DNA from 2 places in the Pseudoalteromonas sp. Angola-7 genome. Region 2 is predicted to be linked to the other one. Evidence: predicted binding sites of a transcription regulator. Region 2 holds the regulator's gene; the other holds the start of a gene.
What was found. Region 2 encodes FliA, which starts transcription of late flagellar genes. Its sites were predicted from a motif close to CTAAAGNTNNNNNNNNNNNNGCCGATA; they were not measured.

Region 1 (9,904 bases), on a different contig from region 2:
CACAAGTGTAGGTAATGTTTGCAAGCCAACCTGCTGCGCTAATTGCGAGGCGAGTGCTTGTTCTGCGTCACAATCAAGATTAGCCACTACAATATGGTCTTTATATTGCGTAGCCAAATTTTCTAATATACCGATTTGGCTAATACACTCAGGACTTTGCGGCGAGTGGAAGTTAAGCAGCACCAACTTTTGTTGTGATGTTTCACCGAGTACTTGCTGAAGGTTTTGTGCGTTGATACTAACTATGTTGCTCATTGAATTAATTGCCATATTCATTTATTTAGGTTTTTATATGGAGACGAACATAATAAATACAAGTATTAAATACTTTCAAATAATGAGGGAAAACATGAAAATCACCTATCTAGCTGCAGCATTTATGATAGCAAGCCCACTCACTTACGCTAAGTCACTAAACTTAGATTTAATTAAGAGTATGCCAGCTATTGAAAAGTTTTACCTCGACTTACATCAATCTCCAGAGCTTTCATATCACGAACAAGAAACTGGCCAAAAAATAGCATCGCAATTAACAAAACTTGGGTTTGATGTAACAGATAATGTGGGCGGCTACGGTGTGGTAGGGATTTATAAAAATGGCACCGGCCCTACAATAATGATTCGTACTGATACCGATGGCCTACCAATCACAGAGCAAACCGGTAAACCTTATGCATCTAAAGTACAAGTGACCAATGAGCATGGGAATAAAGTAGGAGTAATGCATGGCTGTGGCCACGATATACATATGAGCTCGTTTATTGGTACTGCTGAGCAACTTATTGCGCATAAAAATAAGTGGCAAGGAACGTTAATGATGGTTGCTCAACCTGCAGAAGAAGTTGGCGGTGGAGCAAAAGCCATGTTAAGTGAAGGCTTATTTAGTAAATATGCTAAACCTGATCATGTTATTGCGCTGCATGTTAGTGCCAGCGTGCCTGCGGGTAAGGTATCAATGAAAAATGAATACACCATGGCAAGTGTTGATTCAGTAGATATAACTATAAAAGGTAAAGGCGGACACGGCGCCTACCCACACACTACCGTAGACCCTGTAGTTATTGCGGCGCGTACGGTATTAGCATTACAAACAATCACAAGCCGCGAGCTTTCTCCACTTGAGCCTTCCGTTGTGACTGTGGGTTCTATTCATGGTGGCTCAAAGCATAATGTGATTTCAGATGAAGTAAAACTACAGCTTACGCTTAGAAGCTACAACCCAGAGGTACGTACGGCGCAAATAGCAGCAATAAAACGTATTACAGCGGGTATTGCTCAAAGTGCTGGCCTTACTGAGTCACACTACCCTGTTGTTCACGTTCATGAAGATGAATCTATTCCATCTACTTACAATAACCCTCAGCAAACTAATATTGTTAGGAGTGCTATTGCTGATGCAATTGGCGAAACTAATGTACTTGAGACAAAAGCGGTTATGGCTGGTGAAGATTTTGGACTGTACGGTAGAACTGATGAAAACATTCCTATTACGTTATTTTGGTTAGGTGGAGTAAACCAGCAGCAATATACAAATGCGATGAAAAGTAACCAAACACTTCCTTCATTACACTCAAGTAAATTTGCGCCAGATTATAAAGTAGCATTACCGACCGGTATAAAAGCCATGAGTAACGCTGCAGTCGCATTATTTAATAAAAAATAAGCCGTATTTGAGAGCTCAGCGATTAAGTGGTTGCTGAGCTCTTTTTATAATTTGATTTTTTAAATGCTGCTTTTTTACCACCCTTAGCAAAGCGCTTTTTAGGTGGTGTTTTAGGTAGCTTTGAAAATACATGGCTATCACAACTAGCTGCTTGTTGTACAAAACCTTCAAGCTCCACCAGCAGTGGTTGTAAAAATTGTTGGTAGCTCATTGCTTGTTGAGCAATGTTGCCTAAACTCGCCTCCCATTTAGCGGTCAAATCGGGGCTAGCTAAGCCCTCTGGTAAAACACTAATAAGTGCCAAGCCTGTTTGTGTAGCTTTAATTGATTTACCTTCGCGCTTTAAAAAACGACGCCTAAATAATAATTCAATAATGCCTGCACGGGTTGCCTCTGTTCCTAGCCCATCGGTCTCTTTGAGTATTTTTTTAATTTGTGAATCTTTTACATAACGACTAATGCCGGTCATGGCACTTAGCAATGTTGCATCAGTAAAATGGGACGGTGGCGTAGTGTGTTTTTCTACCACTTCACCTTTAGTGCAGTTAAGCGCCATGCCTTTTGTTAAAGGAGGCAAGGTTGCTTCATCTTTTAGCTCGGCTTTGCCCATTAATACCTTAAATCCTAGGCTTACATCTTGCTTTGCATTGGCTTTAAATAAACCTCCCGCAATTGTTACCTCTACTTTAGTTTCGTTATAAATATAATCGGGGTAAAACTGAATTAAGTAATGCCTGCTAATAAGTTGATATACTTTTGCTTCATCAGGCGCCAAAGTCGCTGCTTTTAGTTGTTTGGCGGTAGGTACAATTGCATGGTGTGCAGCCACTTTTGCATCGTTAAAACATTTGCTGCGTTTTTTAGCGTCTGCCCCATTCACAAACTCAGTGTTTTGACCGCCATTAGCTGCAATTGCTTTTAAAATTGCAGGCGCATCTAAATGATGCTCTTTAGGCAAATAACGATTATCAGAACGAGGGTAAGTAATTAACTTATGACGCTCATAAAGCGTTTGGCAAATATCGAGTACTTGCTGGGCTGCCATACCATATGCCTTTGCAGCATCTATTTGCAGTGCCGATAAATTATAAGGCAGCGGCGCGCTTTGTTTTTTTTGTTTTTGTTCAAGTGCTGTAACCTCGCCTGGTTGATTCGCTATTCGCGAGGCGACGTTTTCGGCTAATGCATTATTTAAAACACGGCCCTCTTCATCTTGGTACGGCTCGCAGGCTTTGCTTGGTACCCACTTGGCCACAAAGCTTTGCTGCTCAGGAGTTATTAAATGCGCCAACACTTCATAAAATGGTTTTGACACAAAGTTAGCTATTTCGTTATCCCGGTTAACCACTAAACCTAAAATTGGGGTTTGTACGCGACCCACCGACAACACATTGCCAAAGCCTGCTTTTTGTCCCGCCAGCGTATAAGCACGCGTAAGGTTCATACCAAATAGCCAATCTGCACGTGAACGCGCAAGCGCCGACACACTAAGCGGAATAAATTCACGATTTGAACGCATAGTAGTAAGCGCTTTTTTTACCGCCGCTAAATTTAAATCACTTATAAGTAAACGCTGAATGCTTTGCTTTTTGGTTTTACTTATTTTGGCTTGCTCTATGACTTCATCAACCAACAATTGGCCTTCGCGATCGGGATCCCCCGCATGCACGAGTACTGATGCCTGCTTAATTAGCTTTTTTAAAATAGTTAATTGCTTACGCGTTTTCGTTTTTGCCTTGAGCTGCCATTGCTGTGGCACTATGGGAAGGTGTTCAAATTGCCACTTTTTAAAACGCGCATCATAATCATCAGGTTCAGCTTGCTCAAGTAAGTGCCCTATACACCACGAGACACAGTCACCATTAGCCACTTCTATATAACCATCGTGTTTTTTATGTGGTTTTGGCAATGCATCAGCAATAGCTCTGCCAAGTGATGGCTTTTCTGCGATATAGAGTTTCATGGGAGTTGCTCATTAACTGTTTATATGAACAGTAGTTTAGCACAGCTATTTAGAAGGTGGAGCGCTTTCTATTTTTGAGGGGGAATTACTTTTTTTAGCGAAAAGCATAATTAAAGGTAAATAACACACTATGACGGTGCCAATGTTGATAAAGGGCATTAACGTTTTGTAAATAATGGTGCTGTACGCTAAATCCCAAAGGTGACGGTCAACTAATCTGAATAATTGTAGTATAGGTGCGCCAATAACCACTAACTGACCAATAACGCATTGCCATAAATAAACTTTATCTTTTATGCCCCAATAAGCTATTAACGCCATCCATATAATATCGGTAGCCGCCCAAACTAAATAACGATAGATATAAATATCGTCAAACTCTCTCAAGCTAGAGGCTGTTATCCCCCCAAAGAAGAAAAAAGCGACGGTCAGTAATGCAAATCTAAAGGCTAAGTAATCTTTAAATATAAAAAATATAAAAAGAGCCGGGCTTAGCATAAAGACCCAGCTTTTACTTAAAATACTAACGAAATACAAAAACCAATCAGGCAAAATGTTTTACCTTATTTTTCTTTTGTATCGTCGTCGGTACCATCACCATTACCTGGCATATCACAATATTTAATTATAACTTTCACAGCGCATCCATTACATATGTTAAGGAAATGTACTTTAAGCTAAAATAATGAGCTTGCCAAGATACTTTGGTGATCAAGTACCTTAAAAAGAAACTTAATTAGAAAAATTAGCGCCCGCTACTCGCCTAGCGCACATCAATAGGGTCTGACTCTTTAGCCTTACCTTGTAAGATTGATATTTCTACTCGGCGATTTCTACGCCTATCTTCGTTTGAATCATTCGGCACAAGTGGACGAGTATCAGCACGCCCTACTACCATCATGCGGTTTTTATCAAACCCTTGTACCGTTTGTAATTCGCTTGCGACTGCTACAGCACGCTTTGACGATAAGTCCCAGTTATTAATATATAACTCGTTAGAAACCTGAAAATCATCGGTGTGACCCGATACCGTAATTTCTCCAGGTACATCTTTTAATAACTCACCAATATCTTGAATTATGGGCTTAAACTTAGGTTGTAAAAAAGCACTGCCAGAGGGAAATGAGCCATTTTCACGGATACGAATAATGATTTGCTGCCCTAAAGATTCAAGCTCGATTGCACCATCGATAATTTGTTTTTCGAGCTGTTGCGCTATTTTTTTTACTAACTCGTTAGTTTGTTCTTGATCGGCGGCTGAAGTTGCTTGCTCTGAAGATTGCTGCTGCGATGTACTACGTGACTCGCCACCACGTTTATCGCCACGTTGCTCTTGTCTACCACCAGCAGAGCTTTCATCACCCGCTTGAAATTCTAACATTTGCTGGGTCATTTCAACGGTTTGTTGCTGAATGGTTTCTATCGGGGTAGGTTCAGGCTTACCAGGGGTAAATTCCATAGCAATAACCGAGGTCCCTTTAGGGATATCTTTTACTTCTATTTTGTTTTGCACACCAAATGCAAACTTCATCGAGCCTGCTATTTGCTTAAATTTAAGTACATCCATTTCTGAAAACGCGAGCAAAAGTACAAAAAAGCACATTAAAAGCGACATTAAGTCGGCAAATGTTCCCATCCAAGCAGGCAGACCTGGGGGTGGGCATTTGCACTCTTGATCAGACATGGTTACTCCTCGGTATCTACTTTGCGCTTAGACTCAGCAAGGTAGTTTTTCAAAATACCTTCAATTACTTTCGGGTTTTGGCCATCTTGAATACCTAAAATAGCATCCAGTATTAGACGCTGATTCATGGCTTCTTCGTCTTTACGAAGCTCCAGTTTTACCTGAATAGGAATAGCCACTACATTTGCTAAAAATGCACCATATAAAGTAGTTAATAATGCCACCGCCATTGCGGGGCCAATGGCTTTAGGGTCATCCATGTTAGATAACATAGCAACTAAGCCTATTAACGTTCCTATCATACCCATTGCTGGGGCTATATCGGCAAGTGACTTAAATAAACCGGCGCCCAGTTCGTGACGAGTTGTGGTTAAAGAAATGTCTTTTTGAAGCGTGGCACGAACTACATCAGCATCGTGGCCATCAACGAGCATATCTACACCTTTGCGCATAAAAGGGTTTGGTATTTCGGCTTCTTCGAGGGCTAAAAACCCCCCTTTACGGGCTGAATCAGCAAGTTCAACTGCTTTTTCAATCAGCTCTTCTGGCGATTCGATTTTAAACATAAATGCTTTACCAACAACCTTACCTATGCCCAAGAACTGCGACAAGGTAAAGTTTGATAACACAATAAATAGTGAGCCACCAAATACAATTACACTAGAAGGCGCATCGGCAAACATCCCCATTTCACCGCTACTACTCATAAACATGGACATGACAATTAAACCAATTGCGCCAAGGATCCCAATTATGGTTGCTAAATCCACATTTCCTCCAAAGTATTATACTTTGTTATTCAAACTTTTATTATTAACTGCTTATCGGCAAGATACTGAAATACTTAAGCCATTTTTGAAAAAAGTGTAAAACACTGTGTTTGGCCTAATTTTAGATCAAGATACCCTACTCGCCTAGCGACTGATTAATTTTATTGTACACAGTGAGCACTAATACGCATCTTATACATGGTAAAAATGCGATTTAAACTGATATAACTCAAAAAACAACGATCATCCTTTGACCTAGTTTAGCATTCCCCCTAAAATTGGCTCCTAAATTTATCATGCTGGCTGAAATTAAACATGGCGACTAAAAAACCTGAAAACCTAAGTTTTGAACAAGCACTCGAAGAACTATCAACCATTGTCGGTGAAATGGAACAAGGTGATTTATCGCTTGAACAGTCGTTAAAGCAATTTGAGCGTGGTATAGCCTTAGCTAACGCCTCAACGGGTAAGTTACAACAAGCAGAACAAAAAGTGTCTATTTTGATGGGTAATGACGTAAAAGCAGCGCTTACTTCATTTAACAACGATATGGAATAACCGTGAGCATACAAGAAAAAATAGAATGTGCTCAACAAGATGTCGTAAAGACCCTGCAACAGTACTTTGATCAACCCCTTGATACCGCACACACAGTAAAAGAAGCTACGCAGTACGGCTTATTTAACGGTGGCAAGCGTTTACGCCCCTTTTTAGTCTACGCAAGTGGTGAAATGCTTGGAGCTAATAAGCAAGATTTAGATATTCTTGCTGCTGCTATTGAGTGTATTCATAGCTACTCGTTGGTGCACGATGATTTACCAGCCATGGATGATGACGACCTTCGCCGTGGACGCCCAACTTGCCATATAGAGTTTGACGATGCGCATGCAATTTTAGCAGGCGATGCACTACAAACATTAGCCTTTGAACTTATCTCGGCTCACAATTTTACCTGCAGCGCATCAACACAAGTAAAAATGATCAGCGCACTGGCTAAAGCATCGGGGCTTGAAGGCATGGTCGGCGGTCAAGGGCTAGATATTGCAGCCACAGATAAAGTGATTACAGTACAACAGCTTGAACGAATTCATAGATTAAAAACGGGTGCCTTAATCAACTGTGCCATTACATTGGGTGCATTATGTAGCGAAAAAGCAGACAAACAAACCTTAGAAAACTTAAGTGTTTTTGGGTATGCTATAGGGCTGGCATTTCAAGTGCACGACGACATTTTAGATGTTGAAGGTGACACATTTACTTTAGGTAAGCCACAAGGCTCTGATTTAGCTGCTAATAAAGCAACTTATCCGGCCCTATTAGGTATGCAAGGTGCCAAGCAAATGGCGCAAAATTTAATAGAGCAAGCGCATCAAGCATTAAACAAAATAGATGCTGATACCTCTGTTCTAGCGGCGCTGGCAAACTACCTGATTAAACGTGACCATTGAGTGTTACATATACGTATTGCCATTTAGCACTGACATTATTACTCAACAGCGGTAACAACTAATAAGTTAGCACCGGTGTTAGCGAAGGATAAAATAAATACCATGACACTTGATAGTAGCAAGTATCCATTACTTAACTTGGTTGACGAACCAGCCCACTTACGCGATATAGCGCAAGATAAACTCCCTGCGTTTAGCAACGAGTTACGAGACTATTTACTCAACTCTGTTTCGCAAAGTAGCGGCCATTTAGCGTCTGGTTTAGGAACTGTTGAGCTTACCGTTGCTCTACATTATGTGTATAACACACCAGAAGATCGCCTTGTATGGGATGTAGGCCATCAAGCGTACCCGCATAAAATTTTAACGGGGCGACGCGATTTAATGCATACAATTCGTCAAAAAGACGGATTACATCCATTCCCTTTTCGTGAAGAAAGCCAATACGATACCTTTAGCGTAGGCCATTCAAGTACCTCTATTTCGGCTGCACTTGGTATGTCTATTGCGGCTCAAAAAGAAGGCAAAGGCCGTAAAACTGTTGCCGTTATAGGCGATGGCGCCATTACAGCAGGTATGGCATTTGAAGCCATGAACCACTTAGGCGATGTAAAATCTGACATGTTAATCATTTTAAATGATAACGAAATGTCGATTTCTGAAAACGTCGGTGCGTTAACTAATCACTTTGCGCGTATTTTATCTGGCAGCTTTTACACAAACATTCGCGAAGGCAGTAAGAAGTTACTCTCTGGCGTGCCTCCTGTTAAAGAGCTTGCCAGTAAAGTAGAAGAGCACCTAAAAGGAATGGTTATTCCAGGTACCTTTTTTGAAGAACTAGGTCTTAATTACATTGGCCCAATTGATGGCCACGATGTAAATATGCTCGTAGATACACTGCGTAATATGCGTAATTTAAAAGGGCCTCAGCTTTTACATATAAAAACCCAAAAAGGAAAAGGCTATAAACCCGCAGAAGCTGATCCTATTGGCTATCACGGTGTGCCAAAGTTTGACCCTAATACATCAAGCTTACCTAAATCTAAACCTGGTGCCGCCACTTTCTCTAAGGTGTTTGGTGATTGGTTGTGTGATATGGCCGAGCAAGATAAAAAATTAATGGCTATTACGCCGGCAATGCGTGAAGGCTCAGGTATGGTGCGTTTTTCAAAAGAGCACCCAGAGCAGTATTTCGATGTAGCCATAGCAGAGCAGCACGCTGTCACATTGGCCGCCGGTTTTGCCTGTGAAGGGTTAAAACCCGTTGTAGCTATTTACTCGAGCTTTTTACAACGTGCGTATGATCAACTTATCCACGATGTTGCACTGCAAAACTTACCTGTGCTTTTTGCTATAGACCGCGCTGGTATTGTAGGCGCCGACGGCGAAACACACCAAGGTGCGTACGACTTAAGCTTTATGCGCTGTATTCCAAACATGGTTATTATGGCCCCAAGTGATACTAACGAGTGCCGCCATATGCTTTATACCGGTTATAGGGCTAATTGCCCTGTAGCAGTTCGCTACCCTCGTGGTAGTGCCGGTACTGCCGATATTCAAAGCGAAATGACGCTACTAGAAATAGGCAAAGCCAATACCGTTAAACAAGGCGCTAAAATTGCTATTTTATCCTTTGGTACTTTGCTTGAAAACGCGCAACTTGCTGCAAGTGAGCTAGGTGCAACGCTAGTTAATATGCGCTTTATTAAGCCACTTGATACAAGTTTATTAGATGAGCTTAGCCAAACTCATGATGTAATAGTAACGCTTGAAGACAACGCTATTTGTGGTGGCGCAGGCTCAGCGGTTAATGAATATTTAGCAGCGCAAAAAGCCAACCTAAAGGTGCTTAACTTAGGTATTCCTGATGAATTTATTAAGCACGGCACACAAGCGCAAATGCACGATGAAATGGGCTTAGGCGAACAAGGCATTTTAAATTCAATAAAATCGTTTATCGCTTAATTATTTTTGCTAGCTAGTTTTTAAAGGGAGCCTGATGGCTCCTTTTTTGTTTTTTATTTTTAAATTTTTGCATCCAATGTGTATTTCTACGCGTTACCCCTATGAGGTTAACACAGTAAATAGTACGTACTGAGGAGTATAAACAGGCACGTTATTTACTTTCATTTGATGGAATATTAAAAGGTAAAAATGATGAAAAAAGCTAATTTAACTCACTTTCATACACAAAACAGTTCACTTAAACGCCCCCTTTGTTTTTCAGCATTAGCGCTTGGAATAGTACTTGGTATTTCAGGGTGTAGCGGTGATGATGGAGAAAACGGTTTAGCCGGTACGCCGGGAGTAGATGGTCAAGATGGAAGCGATGGCACAAACGGTAACCCCGGCTTTAGTGCTGCCACGTTTATTTTA
Region 2 (9,904 bases):
TCTTTAATAACACCGGCAAGCCAAGGGCGTTTGCCACTGTTTTTTCGCCATTTTACATCTTCTTTACTCAATGTAATGTTATTTATTAACTTTTCGGCCAATAAACCCCAGTTGCTATCGCCTAAGGTTATTAAATACTGATAATTAAGAGAGGCCTCTAACTTTTCATCGTACTTTTCAGGCATTACCCAACGGGCAGTATCAACTACGTTTAGCTTTTCATCTCTATTAAGCATAACGCCTTTAAACCACTTTGGCTTACCAAATAAATGATTTACTTCACCTAATTGATGAATTCCTCCAAGCGCTTTCAAAGGAACAGCCAATGTTAAACCAGCCACTTCAAAAAACAGAGCCTGAAATTCACCTTCAAAGTAATCTTCTTGGCTATGTAATAAAGGGGCAGGTTCTGTACTTAACTGGGTTTGCACCTCAGCTGTCTCTACTGGCTCAGGCTCAATAGGTGCCGGTGGCGAAATAGTGGCGTCAGCCTCGCTATTACTCTCTTTTACTTGCTCAGAATAAAGCTGCTCGGTTACTTTTAATTGCGCTTTGGGCTTTAAAAGTACTTCGTCGTTTTGTAAGGCACTAGGTACTTGCTCAAGTAGCTTTGCTACAGGCTCAAGGTTTTCCTCAGGTTCGTCTTCGCATAATAGCGCCCCTAAGTATTGAGTCATTACTTTTTCATTAGCAAATAATTGCTTACTCATTCATTAACCTTGTCCAATTAAATAATCTAATAACGCTTTATAAGCGTAAACCCCACGCGAACGTGGGCAAAACTCTATGGGTACCTTTTGTGCAAGGCTTGCATCTCTAAACTTTGTATCAACGGGGATCACTCCTGGCCATACTTTATCTTTATATGTATTTTGCAACGTTTTGTAGGCTTCAAGCGACGCTTTAGTGCGCTTATCATACATAGTAGGGATTATAGTATATTGGTACTGTTTCGCTTGAGAGCTTTGCATTAATTCCATAGTGCGCATCATTCTATCAAGCCCTTTGAGCGCCAAAAACTCAGTTTGCACAGGCACTAAAATACGTTCGCTGGCGGCTAATGCGTTCACCATTAAAACACCTAAAACGGGCGGGCAATCAAGCAGCGCATAATCGTAATGTTCACTAATTTTTGCAAGTGTTTTTTTTAAAATTAAGCCCATCCCCGTTTTATTGCCCATACTTCTATCGAGGGTTGCTATAGCCATCGTCGCGGGCAATATATCTAGGTTTTCCATGGTAGAGGGGCACAAGGCTTGTAGTATTTCTTCACTTTGCATTGAGGTGCCGCGGGCAAAAATATCGTACACACTGACTTCTAAATCTTCAGAATCAATACCAAAATAGTACGTTAGTGAGGCGTGAGGGTCGGTATCAATGAGTAATACGCGTTTACCTTGCAAGGCCAAAATACCAGCAAGACTGACAGCCGTTGTGGTTTTACCTACACCGCCCTTTTGATTTGCTACTGTCCAAATCTTCACATTAAGTCCTAATTACTGTTCATTGCGCGTGGTGATTCTGATGCCACCATGAGGTAAACGAATTATTTTAATAGAGTTATCATCAGAGGGAAGTTCCACCTCTGGCTCAGGCGCAGCTTGTTGCACTTGCTCATCAGGCTCAGCTTCATTTTCGGTGGTTTGTTGTACTAAGCCATACTTAGAAAGCGCAATAACAACTTTACGATTCTCTGCTCGACCCGCTGCGGTGTCGTTATCGGCAAAAGGTGAGTATTGCCCATACCCCTCGATTGCCATTCGCGCTGGGTTAATTCCTAACGTTTCTAATTCAACTAAAATAGAGGTCGCCCGTGCAACTGACAACTCCCAGTTAGAGCGAAACATTTCATTGCGAATACTTTCGTTATCTGTGTAACCTCTTACCCATATGTAGTTATCTACTGGGGCAATAATATCTTTTACAATTTTTACGACTTGCTTAGCTCGCGCGTGGGCCACTGAGCTACCACTTGAGAACAGCATTCCTGAACTTAGCTCAATAATAAGCCAATCTTGGTTGAGCTCTAAACTTGCTTCTCCATCACGAATTTCATCAATAAGTGCTGAATGTAATTTAGTTAACAGACTATCGAGTGGTTTACCTAAATGTTTTTGTTTTATATTGCTGGTATCACTATGTCCATCTAACAGCTCTGGGCCAGACTCCTGTTTTTGAATGCTCTCACCATACAATAACTCTTGCTCTGGGGTAACACGGTCAGTAAGTAGCCCTTCGCCTTTCACGCCCTCACCTTGTTGCGATTGTTGCCTTGCTGATTTGTCAAAAACCTGTTCTAGGGAGTCGGAGAGGATTTGAAAACTTTCTTCTTTATTTATGGCAATGGCATACATAACCACAAAAAAGGCAAACATAATGGTCATGTAATCAGCATAAGAGACTAACCAACGTTCTGTAAGTTGATTTTTTTCAGCTGATTGACGTAAGCGCCGGCGTAACATAAAAGTTACTCTACCACGACATTAGGGCGCTCTGTGCGATAAGCTTCAAGCTTTAATTCTATGTTTATAGGACTTTCGCCAAGGCTTATAGCAATCACCCCTTCGGCCATCATTTCATGGTAAAGCATTTTTTGCTCTACTCGCTGCTTAAGCTTATTGGCCATAGGTAAAAATAATAAGTTAGCTAAACCCACCCCATATATTGTTGCAATAAATGCGGTGGCGACCCCTGCACCAAGCTTTTGAGGGTCGGTAATAAATGACATTGCTTGAATAAGGCCAAGTACAGCCCCTAAAATACCTATAGTTGGGCTATATCCGCCCATGGCTTCGTACACTCTACTTGCTTCAAGTAAGCGGTCTCGTTCAAGCATTAAATCTATTTCTAAGGTGTCGCGTAGCTTTTGCTCCGAACACCCATCTACTAGTAAGCTAAGCCCTTTTGCTGCATAAGGATCTGGGTGACTAAGTGCCTCTTTTTCAAGCGCTAAGTACCCTTCCTGGCGAGCTTTATGCGACCACGTTTTAATTTGCTCTATGGCTTGCTCAATATTGTACTGAGGTGAAAAAAACACCCAATGGCTCATGCTTAGCGTTTTTTTAAAGGTGCTTGTCGCCGTTTGCAACATAACAGCCCCTAAGGTGCCGCCAAGTACAATAATAAGTGCAGGGCCATTAAATAACGCCGTGACAACGCCCCCCTCTAAAGAGTAACCAATCGCTATAGCGCCCAGCGCAATGATTAACCCTAAAACAGAGAGCTTATCCACAACCAGTCTCTCTTTTTATTCTTGCTGCTACGTCGTTTAACGCTAAATGCTCAGAGGCAAGCCCAGCGTTGGCAATAGCTTGAGGCATACCGTATACCACACAGCTTTTTTCATCTTGCGCCCAAATTGTTGCGCCAGATTGCTTAAGCATTCGCGCGCCATCACGTCCATCAGCGCCCATGCCGGTTAAAACAATAGCAAGTACATCTCCTTGGTAGCTTTTGGCAACACTTGCAAAAGTCACATCAACGCTTGGTTTGTAGCTTATACGTTCACTATTATCTTCAAATACACGCAACGTTTTGTTACCACTTCGCCCTTCTACCATCATTTGCTGTCCACCAGGTGCTAAGTAGGCTGTGCCGGCTTCTAGCCTGTCACCTTGTTGCGCTTCTTTAACGCGTATTTTGCAAAGGCTATTTAAACGTGCCGCAAACGCAGGCGTAAATGCTGCCGGCATGTGCTGAATTAACAAAATAGGGTGAGCAAAGTGAGCAGGTAATTGGGTTAATATGGTTTGTAAAGCAACTGGCCCGCCAGTTGAAGTGCCAATAGCCACTATTTGATAGTGTTTACCGCTGGCACGCGTGGGCATACTGGGTGTAGTTGTTGTCTGCACTGGGGCAGCACGTTGAAAGCTTCTATCAGGTTGTTTAAGCGATGAGCTTGTTGTGGCAAGTTTGCTTGCAGATGGAGCAGTAGTCTTACTTGATGTTAATGGCCTAACAGGGCGCGGTGCTTGCCTGCGACCAATTTCCTTCACTTTAGCTTGCAATAACTTGATTGCATCTTCGTTATTTCGTGCAATGTCTTCAAACTTTTTCGGTAAAAAGTCCATAGCTCCGGCATCAAGTGCATCTAAAGTTGCGGTTGCACCGTCGCGAGTTAATGAAGAAAACATAAGTATTGGCGTTGGGTTACTCCCCATAATTTCTTTAACTGCGCTAATACCATCAAGCACAGGCATTTCTACATCCATGGTGATCATATCTGGACGTAACTGCGCTGTTTTTTCTACGGCTTCTCTACCGTTAACAGCAAAGCCTATTACTTCGATACCGCTGTCTTGTTCAAGGATTTCGCTCACTCGACGGCGAAAAAAACTGGAATCGTCAACAACTAAAACTTTTACGGCCATTGCGCTCTCTTATTAAATTTATGTATAGGCATACACAGGTATGCCTACATTTTACCCTGCGTAATGCTTAAGCATATTAGGTACATCCAGAATCAGCGCAATACCACCGTCAGATGTAATTGTTGCACCAGCCATTCCAGGCGTACCTTGTAATAACGCATCAAGAGGCTTAATAACAACTTCTTCTTGGCCAATTAATGAATCAACCACAAAGCCAACTTGCTGAGTACCTATTTGTACAATTACCACATGACCTTGCGCTTTTCGCTGAGAACAATCAGCACCTTTAACTAACCAATGCTCTAAGTAAAATAGCGGTATCGCTTTTTTACGAACAATAATTGTAAGCTGACCATCTACCACATTGGTTTTGGTTAAATCTAAGTGGAATATTTCACTCACACCAGCAAGTGGTAACGCAAACGTTTGCTCACCAACAATAACCATCAGCGTAGGTAAAATAGCCAGTGTTAATGGTACTTTTATCTCTAAAATAGTCCCTACGCCCAACTCTGACTGTATACTCACAGAGCCATTAAGCTGCGTAATTTTAGTTTTTACTACATCCATGCCTACGCCACGGCCAGAAATATCAGATATCTCTTCTTTGGTCGAAAAGCCTGGTGCAAATATTAAGTTATACGCTTCTGTATCTGTTAAGCGACTTGCCTGATCATGATCAATAACGCCTTTACTGATCGCTATTTTTTTCAGTTTTTCCGCATCCATACCTGCACCATCATCTTTAATGGTTAACAAAATATGGTCGCCTTCTTGCGAAGCCGATAATGTAACGTTACCAGTTCTAGGCTTACCCGCAGCTTCACGCGCTGCTGGCATTTCAATTCCGTGGTCAACTGAGTTTCGTACTAAATGCACCAACGGATCGGCCAGTGCCTCAACTAAGTTTTTATCTAAATCGGTTTCTTCACCTACAAGCTGTAAATCAATTTCTTTATTTAAGCTACGGGCTAAGTCACGTACTACGCGAGGGAATCGGCCAAACACTTTTTTGATAGGCTGCATTCGCGTTTGCATTACTGCACCTTGAATATCAGCAGTGACCACATCAAGATTTGATATCGCCTTACCCATCGCTTCACTGTCTGTATTGGTCGCTAAACTGACCAACCTATTTCGTACTAATACCAACTCGCCAACCATATTCATTATTTGATCTAAACGCTTTGTATCAACACGTACTGTGGTTTCAGCAGGTGGAGGCGTAGCTTTTTTAGGTGCAGCGCTACTCGCTGGTTTTTCAGCCACTTTAGGTGTAGGCGCAGCGGCTTTTGCCGCCGGAGCTTGTTTTACTGCAGGTGCTGGCGTAGGTTTTGCTGGCGTTTGTGCTACAGGTGCAGCCTTAGGTGGCTGCGGTGCAGGTGTGTCAGCTTCTTTTGATTCTGGTGCGGCACCTTTACCATGCAATTCATCAAGCAGTGCCTCAAATTCATCATCGCTGATTTCATCATCACCGCTATCATTTGTAACAGCCGCTGGTGGTGCTGTGTGTTTTACTTCTGGCTCACTGCTTGAAGTATCTCCTGCAACCGGACCAAAACTACCTACACCGTGTAATTCATCTAATAAACTGTCAAATTCATCATCGGTAATATCTGAACTTGAATCTGGCTCTGCACTTGGTTGCGACACTGGGCTTTGCCCTTTGCCGTGTAGCTCATCGAGTAAGCTTTCAAATTCATCTTCTGTAATTTCATCAATTTGCGTGCTATCTGCTGAAGGGCTTGAACCTGCCACATCAAATAGTTCATCAAATGCAAATGGGTCTTCATCATCTGTTGCGCTAACGGGAGCTGCGGGTTCTTGTTCAACAACTTCGGGGGCTGTTTCAGTAAGCTCGTCATCCGTAGGCGGTTGACCAAGTTTGTGAAGGGTTTCTAGTAATTGAGGGTCTGCTGGGTCTGGCTGTTCGCGGTTTTGAATAGTGGCAAACATTTCATTAATGGTATCTAGTGCTTGTAAAATCACATCCATTAATTCTGAATTAACAGTTCTAACCCCTTGGCGTAAGAGATCAAATACGTTTTCAGCACCATGACAGGCATCAACAAGCTCAGTCATAGCTAAAAAGCCTGCCCCCCCTTTTACGGTATGAAAGCCCCTAAAAATAGCATTTAGTAACTCAGTATCTTCTGGGTTATTTTCTAGCTCAACTAACTGTTCAGATAAAAGCTCTAGGATTTCTCCAGCCTCTACAAGAAAGTCTTGTAAAATATCTTCATCGACTTCAAAGCTCATGCAGTTACTCTCCTCTTAGAAGCCCAAACTTGATAATAGGTCATCGACCTCGTCTTGGTCAGATACAACATCATTTCGCGACTCTTTATCAATAATAGGGCCTTCAGGACCTGCTAATGTTTGTGCGGCAACCAGTTCTTCTGTTTCTTGTTGTTCTTTACTTTCAACAATGCTGTCATCTTGTGCAGCAAATGCTGTTAAAAGGTGGATTAAACTTTCTTCTACTTCTCTGACTAATTCAATTACACGGCGGATAACCTGGCCAGTTAAATCTTGAAAATCCTGCGCCATTAGTACATTGGTCATTAAAGTTTGCAACTCATCGGTTTTATGATGAGAGCTGTTCATAAACTTGTCGATGCTGTGGCATAAGGTTTTAAACTCGCCCAGCTCTATTTCGCGGTTCATAAGCCTATCCCAAGTAGGCTTAATATGTGCAATTTCATCTGCTAGCTGCTGCGCAATAGGAAGGCTTGCTTCGACCGCATCCATTGTCTTATTAGCTGCATTTTCTGTCATTTCCATGACATAGTTTAAGCGCTTTTTCGCATCCGGTATTGCATCAGTGGTTAAATCGGTTAAACGCGTATCAAGTTCAAAGCTTTTAAGGGCTTCGTGTAATTGGCGTGTTAACTTACCTACTTCAGCAAAAAGCTGCGATTGCTCTTGAGAGGCAGTATCTAAAATTAATTGATCTGCTTTATCTTGCTCACCGTTTTCTAAAAAAACGACGAGCTGACGAGCTTGTTCTAAAGTAATTTGAGGCGCAGCTGGTGCTGACATAAGCCTCTCCTCTCATTAACCTAAGCGTTCAAACACTTTTTCTAATTTAGTTTTCAAAGTACCAGCAGTAAATGGCTTAACAATATAGCCATTAACACCTGCTTGCGCTGCCGCTATTATTTGTTCTTTTTTAGCTTCTGCCGTCACCATTAAAACCGGAATATGTTTTAATTTTTCGTCAGCTCTAATGGCTCTTAGCAAGTCAATACCCTGCATGCCTGGCATGTTCCAATCGGTTACAACAAAGTCAAAAACCTGATTTTGCAACATAGGTAATGCTGTAGAACCATCGTCAGCTTCTTGAACATTCGTGAACCCTAGGTCACGCAACAGATTTTTTATAATACGTCTCATTGTAGAGAAATCATCAACAACAAGAATTTTCATGTTTTTATCCAAAACATCCTCCGGTGAGGTCTTAACCTATAATTTACTTACTACTAGTTTATCCAGTCATTGATTTTTGCTTTGAGCTTAATCATCGCCTGACCATGTATCTGACTTACACGCGATTCACTTACATCGAGTATATGCCCAATTTCTTTTAAATTCATTTCATCGTTGTAATACAAAGAAAGCACCATTGCATCTCGCTCTGGTAAAGACTTTATTGCCTCTAACAATGAATTATTAAACCGTTCATTTTTAACATTATTAAATGGTTTGTCTAGCGCTAAATCTTGACCTGCAGGGCTAATAACATCTTCATCTACCCCTAGGTCTTCTATACCAAGCACTTTACTGGAATTAACATCATTTAAAATATGATGGTATTCTTCTAGCGAAATATCAAGTTTTTCAGCTACTTCAGTATCTTTTGGTTCTCTATTTAAGCTATTTTCTAATTCTGTGATGGTTTCGGCTACTAATCGGCTTTTGCGGTGCACCGAACGTGGTGCCCAATCCCCTCTGCGCATTTCATCAAGCATAGCGCCGCGAATACGAATACCAGCAAACGTTTCAAAGCTTGCCCCTTTACTGGCATCAAAGTTTTTTGAGGCCTCGATAAGGCCAATCATTCCCGATTGGATTAAGTCATCAAGCTGAACGCTAGGAGGAAGACGAGCTATTAAATGGCACGCCACTTTTTTGACAAGCGACGCGTGTTTTTCAACAATCACATTTAAATTTTGTGTTGATTGATATCCCATAGCTCTTTTCACCGATGTTGTCATAATCAGCCGTTTACTAGCTTCTCAATGAAAAACTCTAAATGTCCTGAAGGTTGATTAGGTATAGGCCATTTTACTGCTTTTGTCGCTAATGTTTTAAACGCGACTGCTGCTGGTGAATTAGGGAAAAGATCGACAATTACTTTTTGTTTGCGCGTAGATTTACGCATATTTTCATCATATGGAATAGTCGCAACAAGCTCCATAGACACATCTAAAAAGCGGTCTGTTACTTTAGAGAGCTTTGCAAAAAGCTCTTGGCCCTCGCGCATACTGCGCACCATGTTTGCAACAATTTTAAATTTATAAACGCCATGCTCGCGGCTAAGTACTTTAATAAGCGCGTAGGCATCAGTAATAGAGGTCGGCTCGTCACACACCACCACCATGACATCTTGCGCTGCACGAGAAAAACTCAGCACCATGTCAGAAATACCAGCGGCGGTATCTACAATTAAAATATCAAATTCGGTATTAAGCTCACTAAAGGCACGAATTAACCCAGCATGCTCAGATGGGGTTAGCTCCACCATACTTTGCGAGCCTGATGTAGCAGGCACGATTTTAATACCGCCTGGGCCTTCAACTAAAATCTCGTCAAGTTCGCACTCGCCTGAAAGGACATGAGATAAGTTTTTTTCAACACGTAGTCCTAGCATTACATCACAATTAGCTAGGCCTAAATCGGCATCTAATACTAATACACGATTACCCTGCTGCCCTAAAGCAATAGCAGTATTTAAAGAGACGTTGGTTTTACCCACCCCTCCTTTACCGCCGGTGACAGCGATAACTTTTACGCCGTTGTTGTTGTTTTGACTCATTTTGCGCAGGCCGCTTGCTTGATCTAATACTGTGTTAATCATACATCCCTACTGTGCTTGACGCCACTGCTTGGTGTCTTGAATGTTGTGCTTTTGCTCTTTTTAAATACAATTGCTCAGCTTTTTTTACTAGTTTTTCAGCATTTGCAACGCGAATATCTTCTGGTACACGCTGACCATTAGTAAGATACCCTATTGGAAGGCGATTTTGAATCGCTATACTAATAATCTCACCTAAACTTAATGATTCATCTAACTTAGTGAAAATACAACCGCTTAGCTGAACCTTTTTAAAATGTCTTACGGTTTCTTGCAGTACATTTATTTGTGCTGTGGCACTTAATACCAAATAACTACGTATATCTACTCGCTGGTTGCGCATTAACGTATTTAATTGCTCTGTAAGGCGTAAATCACGTTGGCTCATACCCGCTGTATCAATTAATACTAGACGCTTATTGCGTAAATGATATAAAACTTCAGCTAATTCATTGGC

Region 1: the regulator FliA is predicted to act here: its motif matches at 6,133-6,159, upstream of pomA (flagellar motor protein PomA).

The regions. Positions count from the first base shown of each region.
Region 1 covers NZ_JAQREL010000019.1:930-10,833, forward strand. Annotated here, with positions in the region: gene PSH50_RS19040 (tetratricopeptide repeat protein) at 1-255, opposite strand, end outside; gene PSH50_RS19045 (M20 family metallopeptidase) at 350-1,663, shown strand; gene PSH50_RS19050 (DNA topoisomerase III) at 1,686-3,626, opposite strand; gene PSH50_RS19055 (hypothetical protein) at 3,672-4,178, opposite strand; gene PSH50_RS19060 (flagellar motor protein MotB) at 4,390-5,310, opposite strand; gene pomA (flagellar motor protein PomA) at 5,313-6,080, opposite strand; gene PSH50_RS19070 (exodeoxyribonuclease VII small subunit) at 6,396-6,638, shown strand; gene ispA ((2E,6E)-farnesyl diphosphate synthase) at 6,641-7,528, shown strand; gene dxs (1-deoxy-D-xylulose-5-phosphate synthase) at 7,631-9,493, shown strand; gene PSH50_RS19085 (hypothetical protein) at 9,686-9,904, shown strand, end outside.
Region 2 covers NZ_JAQREL010000010.1:100,036-109,939, forward strand. Annotated here, with positions in the region: gene PSH50_RS13990 (chemotaxis protein CheW) at 1-710, opposite strand, end outside; gene PSH50_RS13995 (ParA family protein) at 714-1,484, opposite strand; gene PSH50_RS14000 (flagellar motor protein MotB) at 1,497-2,462, opposite strand; gene PSH50_RS14005 (flagellar motor protein) at 2,468-3,232, opposite strand; gene PSH50_RS14010 (chemotaxis response regulator protein-glutamate methylesterase) at 3,225-4,370, opposite strand; gene PSH50_RS14015 (chemotaxis protein CheA) at 4,422-6,629, opposite strand; gene PSH50_RS14020 (protein phosphatase CheZ) at 6,645-7,412, opposite strand; gene cheY (chemotaxis response regulator CheY) at 7,428-7,811, opposite strand; gene PSH50_RS14030 (RNA polymerase sigma factor FliA) at 7,853-8,563, opposite strand; gene PSH50_RS14035 (MinD/ParA family protein) at 8,590-9,450, opposite strand; gene flhF (flagellar biosynthesis protein FlhF) at 9,443-9,904, opposite strand, start outside.